DNA from 3 places in the Vibrio sp. Vb0937 genome. Region 1 is predicted to be linked to each of the others. Evidence: predicted binding sites of a transcription regulator. Region 1 holds the regulator's gene; each other region holds the start of a gene.

Region 1 (2,277 bases):
TTAGAGTGGATCCAAAAATTCGTACGTGACACTCGCGATCGCGGCCATTCGCGTGAAGCGGTAATGGACTCAATCGTGCGATCCATGGACGATTACCTCAACTATATCACTCCGCAGTTTTCTCGTACTCACATCAACTTCCAGCGCGTACCGACCGTTGATACTTCCAACCCACTTAATGCAAAAGGCATCCCTAGTTTGGATGAGAGTTTTGTGGTGATTCGCCTACGCGGTATCAAGAATGTCGACTTCCCATATCTGCTGGCCATGATTGATGGCTCATTCATGTCACGCCACAACACGATTGTCGTACCCGGCGGTAAGATGAGCTTTGCAATGGAGCTCATAGTTCGGCCTATCCTACAACAGCTCATCGAAACAGGGAAAATTGGCTAAAAACCTGCCAGCGAAGATGTTTACTTTTCATACCGTGATCATGTGCACAGTTTTGCTTACAAAATCTCAATCATGGCACGATTAAAATCAAGAAATCGTTTTCGAAAAAGGATACTATTTCTTACCGAAACACAAGAGAGCTTGCAGCATATAAAAAGTGCTCTTATTCTAGTAGGCCTAATTCAGGCTTAGCTAAAATATGGATAGCGCAAGCGTACCCTGCAGAGGAAGTGAGATATTATGGTTCTAGGTAAACCTCAAACCGACCCAACATTAGAGTGGTTTCTTTCACACTGTCATATTCATAAGTACCCTTCAAAGAGCACGCTAATTCACGCGGGCGAAAAGGCAGAAACTTTGTACTACATCGTTAAAGGTTCTGTTGCGGTTCTTATCAAAGACGAAGAAGGTAAGGAGATGATCCTTTCTTACCTAAACCAAGGAGACTTTATTGGTGAACTTGGTCTATTCGAGGAAGACCAAGAGCGCACAGCTTGGGTTCGTGCTAAATCTCCTTGTGAAGTTGCTGAAATTTCTTTCAAGAAGTTCCGTCAGCTTATCCAAGTAAACCCAGACATCCTAATGCGTCTTTCTGCGCAGATGGCTCGTCGTCTTCAAGTAACTAGCCAAAAAGTGGGTGACCTGGCGTTCCTAGACGTAACTGGTCGTATCGCTCAGACGCTTCTGAACCTTGCAAAACAACCAGACGCAATGACTCACCCAGACGGCATGCAAATCAAGATCACTCGTCAAGAAATCGGTCAAATTGTTGGCTGTTCTCGTGAGACAGTAGGTCGTATCTTGAAGATGCTAGAAGAGCAGAACCTAATCTCTGCTCACGGTAAAACCATCGTGGTTTACGGTACTCGTTAATCTCGAACTAGAGTGACACGAACAAAATTATAAAAGCCACCAATGGCAACATTGGTGGCTTTTTATTTACTCATGACCAAATGAGATAGGGTGCAGCGAACACTAATGAGTAAGCTTAACAGGTTAACCCTAAAACTTAGCCATTCGTACTTTCAAAGATTTTGTCAGCTGAAGCGGCCACGAAACCTGGGTACAAATCACCATTTTCCATCGGATAGCGCTTAGCAAATTCATAAAAACCGCCAGGGATAATTTCAGTGCCTTCGCTAAAACGAACCGCTACTTTATCTGCCATGGTCGATGACTGCTCTAGCAACACCTCAGGAGTGCCCTTCACTTCACCACCATTTTCATTAATGGTAAACCCAGCGGTACGCAGATGATCGTTTACCTGCTTCACTTCTTCATATTCATTGAGCTGGTTAACGCTCACCGTGAAGTGGTTTGCTCCGTAACCATGCGCCGCAAGCCAAGATGCGTACTCACTTTCTTTAGCCAACGTTTGGTAATCAGCAAAGCTTAAATCCCACAAGCGTCCACCATGTAAGAATGCGCTATCGTTCAGCTTGTCAGCATCGACTTGTGCCACCAAATTTTTCACAATCTCTTGTAGCTCAGACGAGCACTCTTCAACTTTTAGCTCACTAATAAAGACTTTAGGTTGCTTCGGATCTGGGTGCTCATAGTGCTTAGCAACCAGCTTTTTGCTTTCGAAAACGTAATCACCACACGCCTTGTAACCAATAGCTACAAATGGCTTAGCTAGAGTTTCAATACCAAGAGGCGCGATATTGAAGGTACGTAAAGCTATATGATCATTAATCAGAGGCTCATCTTCTTGAAGCAGCTGATGCACTTTAGCAGCCGAAGGGCAAAGACGTTGAATGTAATCTTGCCATAGCGATTCAAATAACACATCGGGCGTCATAACGACTCCTTGTTACGAGATGTAGAGTTTAAAGGTAAGCGGAAGTTGGCTGCTCGTTCACAACAAAAGTTGTCCAGAAT
Region 2 (2,277 bases), on a different contig from region 1:
AGCATCACACGACAATGCTCAATCGCATGAGCAAGCAGTGGCGCTTTTAAGCTGATTGGGTTAGCAAGAAATGTTTCAATGGCTTCAAATACCGCGTGCTGCGGCGCACTGCCTTTCGGTGTTTTTTCCAACAAGACGTTTTGCGCGAATTTCTCCAGCTTGTCTGGATAATCGTAACCTGTGGTTTCCGTTGCTGCCCAAGCGTTTACCGCCTCCAACGACGTCGGCAGAGACTTTTTGGTGTAGCTGCGTTTGCTAATATCTGAATCTGAAATCAGCGTCAAGAAGTCATCTTGGCTTTCTCGCCACTGTGCTTTTAATTCATCAATTTTTTTCAAATTTTCAGTATGAAGATCAGCCAAACTGCCTTTCATTGCTGGAACAGAAAGGCTTAACGGCGCGCCGGTTAAGTAATTGCTGATGTCAGACAACAACGCAGATGGAGAGCTCCATAGCTGGCGAATTTCCCCAGCCAAGGTAAATGGCAACGGGTAGAAATTGCGGCGCCAGTAATCGGCTACAACTTGCGCTTTTAGGTGACTTTCATCGGTCACAAACTCGTTATTAAATCGGCTGCCAGATTCAAACGCATTTTGCGTTAGCATACGTTGGCAAAAACCGTGAATGGTGTAGACCGCCGCCTCGTCCATCTGACGCTCTGCCTGCAATAAAATTTCTGCGGCTTGCTTGTGATCGTCAAACTCATTAAGCAAAGGTTGGATCACCGGGTCGGAACTCTGTCCACGCGCAAACGCGATTCGCGCATCATGGATTCTTGCCCTGATACGATCGCGTAATTCCGCAGTTGCCGCTTCGGTAAAGGTTACAACCAGAATTTGGTCGACCGTAAGCGGTACGCGATGTCGAGTTTCCGCGCTGCCATGACCAAGCAAAAGACGCAGATATAAACCTGCAATAGTGAAGGTTTTACCTGTACCTGCTGATGCCTCGATTAACCTCGCACCGTGCAGAGGAAACGTCATCGGTTCTAGTGGCGTTGGTTGAGGTTGCTCTGTGCGGTCTAACGTATGTAGAGGACACTCTGCACCTGACATTTGATCCATAACGCTGAATCTCTCCGGATTATTTACTAGGACGTATCACCTAATAAATGTGATCTATAGTTAAAAATTCTATTAATATGTTTAACAAGTTGGATAATTTAGAGCTTTGTGAGATCTTTCTCACGGTTATCCATAAGACGTACCGTTAGTATGCGCCCCACGAGATAAGCCAAACCTTTTTGGCGGCACAACTCAAATGAATTAAACAAAAGTATCATGGTCCCTCTGACCTTGTGGCCGTACAGCGAACGCCCTACAAAAAATAATGATTTTCTGGCGGCCACCCTACTCTTCCTTCTCTTTATCCAGCTGTCTTTATTACGCTTTTACATCATCAGCGTCTTGAACCGCTAAGCGCGCACCTTGCAGTACTAATGCTGTCAGCAAACGAACTTCTGAGGCCAACTCATCATTCCAAGCAGGCCAAATTCGAGAGATGTACGCATTACTGCCTTCGCCCGGGCTCATGAAGCCATCATTGAATGCGTCAGCCATTTTCTTCAAAGATTTCTCTTCGTCATCGACCCACTGACCGCGGCTAAAGCCCGCTTCAACACAAGCCAACGCCGTTTTCGGGAAATAAGGCAAAGGCTTAGTCATGCCTTCGAAAAATAAGCGAACTAATTCAGTCAGTAGCTGTTTGGCATACTGCACATCGGCAATTTCTGGGTAGATCAAATGCAGCGCGCCTTCTTTACGATCGTAACCAATGATGTGAGTTTTCTTAGCATGACCCGACGCCGACATGGCAAGGTGATCGATCCACGCAGCAAGGTAATCCTGCGAGCGAATCTTACCGCTTCTATAGCGAATCAAACCGGATTGGTAGCATTGAGTCAGCCAACCTGTTAGGCGAACGTTTTTCTCTTCGCCTTCATTTCGCTCAAACAAGGAATCAAACGTCAGGTCGATTTCCAAATCGTCTTGAGGCGCACCAGATAAAAACGCCAGTTTATCCACCAGCTCTTCCGCCTGAACTCGGTTAGTTTCAAATTCGATATCACCAAACGCCCCCACCGGCAGTTTGCCTTGCGCGCGCTGTTGACTCATAAAGTGTTTAAGTACCTCTGTTTTTTTCTCTGGCTGCATCAATGTCGTTTCAAGCAAGGTTTCTAACAGCTCATCACGCATTTGATAGCTCTCCAAACCACCTAAAACAAAGGGTTCGTCGTCCTCCATCACCGGTAGTGGCGGTTCAAAGATTACTTTTAAA
Region 3 (2,277 bases), on a different contig from region 1:
CAGCGTTAGTACCTGTTGGGCCCGTAAACTGAACCTTGTAATCCAAGTTTCTTGGTTTAAGGATGTAAGTATCCAACGCTTCCAGAAACGATGCTTTCGCTTCTGAGTGCATATCCAAACCGTGAGTAATACCGTCCATTTCAATGTACTCAAGCAACGCTTGTTTTAGTACTGGATTGTTATGGCCGTAATTTAGAGATCCCGCTCCAGCAAGGAAGTCTAAGTATCGTTCACCTTGTTCTGTTTCTAGCCAGCAGCCTTTCGCTTTACGAAAAACGACCGGGAAATTGTTTGAATATGAGCGTACGTTGGATTCCTGCTTTTTGAAAATATCCATGATGAGACCGTTTTTATTTCCTATTGTTTGAGAGGAATGCGATACAAATATTCTGTATCGTGTTTGCCTTTAAAGTGGGCTTCTTCATCCAAAAATGTGCTTACTTGGCCAGAATTGCCGTTCATCGCATCTAACTTTTTGAACAGTGCCCAAGAGGCTTTATTATCTTCCGTGATGGTAGTTTCTACCGATTTAACACCGCCTAATTCCTCTCGGGTGAGAAGTTCTTTCAACATGCGGAATGCTAAACCATGACCTCTAAAGCGAGGTGAGACTGCAACTTGCCAGACAAATAAAACGTCTTGCTCGTCTGGTTTCTGATAACCGGAAATGAAACCTGCGATTTCGCCTTTTTGCTCAACCAAAATACTGGTTTTGCTGAAATGCGTAGACTGTAGGAAATTGCAATAAGATGAGTTCATGTCCAATGGAGGACAGTCTGCAATCAAGCTGTAAATGTCGTCACCATCAGAGATTTTAGGCTCACGAAAAATCCATTTTTTACTTGAGTCTTCTCCAATCTCTGGATAAAGGACCCAAGGTGCTGATGTGATCATGTGAAAATACATATCCTTTGAGGTCTAATTAAATTTCCTTTTTATTATGGGCATCCCTCGCGACTAAAAATCAAATAATCCGCCTTTTTATCGGTATTTTTGTGATTCAAATCACAAAAATAAACCTATTAACCAAAAGTTAAAATAGTTCGAGGTCTAATTTATTAAATAGTCACCTAAATGCACAGTACAAAAAACAACCAGAATAAGACCGTTTTCCATGCTGTTCATTTCTCAGAGAAAAATAGAAATCCAAAAAAAAGCGGCATGCTTTCGCATACCGCTTTTATCAATAATTTAACTGCTGATACTAGTTATTTTGATTTCTTAGAAACCGCCTTTGGACGAGGTTCATCCATCAAACCTTTTATCAAAGATACCGTTGCAACAAGTAAAACAATAGTAAACGGTAAACCAGTCGTCACCGCCATTGCTTGAGCAGCAGCTAGACCACCACCCAACATCAATGCAATCGCAACCAAACCTTCAAACGTACACCAGAACACGCGTTGTGGCGTTGGTGCATCGACCTTACCGCCCGCAGCAATAGTATCAATAACCAGTGATCCTGAGTCAGAAGAGGTAATGAAGAACACCACGACTAAGATAATGCCGACAAAAGATGTTATCTCAGCCAATGGCATAACATCTAACATGGCAAAAAGTTTTAAAGGTAGTTCTGCGTTAAACACCGCCTCGTAGCCATCATTAACGTATTGGCTAATTGCGTTACCGCCAAAAGCCGTCATCCATAACACACAAACTGAAGATGGGATAAGAATAACGCAAATAATAAACTCACGAACTGAACGACCGCGAGACACACGTGCGATGAACATACCCACAAATGGTGACCAAGAAATCCACCACGCCCAGTAAAACGCCGTCCAGCCTTGAGAGTAATTCACATCCTCTCGTCCAAATGGCATAGATAAGGCAGGGATATTAGCCACATAGGAAACGATGTTCTCGAAGAAACCAGTTAAAATCGCAATCGTCGGGCCAACAACAATAACAAATAGCAATAGCAGCGCTGCAAGACCCATGTTGATTTCAGATAAGATTTTCACGCCCTTATCGAGTCCAGCCACAACAGAGATTAAAGCGAGCGCAGTAATACCAATAATCAATATAACCTGCGTGGTATTGGTCATTGGGACATCAAACAGGAAGTTCAAACCCGTTGCGGCTTGAGATGCACCGTAGCCTAGCGATGTTGCTAAACCAAAAACCGTCGCTACCACTGCAAGAATATCGATAATATGACCAGTCCAACCCCATACACGCTCACCAAACAAAGGGTAAAAAATTGAGCGCATGGTGAGTGGCAAACCTTTGTTAAATGAAAAGATAGCCAGTCCAAGAGCCAAGAGCGCGTATATT

Evidence for each region. The regulator CRP, encoded in region 1, controls carbon source genes, mostly activating them, when cyclic AMP is high. The targets are predictions, from matches to a motif close to TGTGANNNNNNTCACA.
Region 2: recB (exodeoxyribonuclease V subunit beta) is a predicted target of CRP. The motif match lies at 1,174-1,189, and genes of this name have one in related genera.
Region 3: ectA (diaminobutyrate acetyltransferase) is a predicted target of CRP. The motif match lies at 995-1,010, and genes of this name have one in related genera.

What each region holds. Positions count from the first base shown of each region.
Region 1 covers NZ_JAWOTK010000026.1:30,114-32,390, reverse strand. Annotated here, with positions in the region: gene R7P67_RS19870 (phosphoribulokinase) at 1-396, shown strand, start outside; gene crp (cAMP-activated global transcriptional regulator CRP) at 637-1,269, shown strand; gene R7P67_RS19860 (DUF1338 domain-containing protein) at 1,406-2,197, opposite strand.
Region 2 covers NZ_JAWOTK010000004.1:192,150-194,426, reverse strand. Annotated here, with positions in the region: gene recB (exodeoxyribonuclease V subunit beta) at 1-1,055, opposite strand, end outside; gene recC (exodeoxyribonuclease V subunit gamma) at 1,383-2,277, opposite strand, start outside.
Region 3 covers NZ_JAWOTK010000006.1:15,812-18,088, forward strand. Annotated here, with positions in the region: gene ectB (diaminobutyrate--2-oxoglutarate transaminase) at 1-337, opposite strand, end outside; gene ectA (diaminobutyrate acetyltransferase) at 358-894, opposite strand; gene R7P67_RS10845 (BCCT family transporter) at 1,209-2,277, opposite strand, start outside.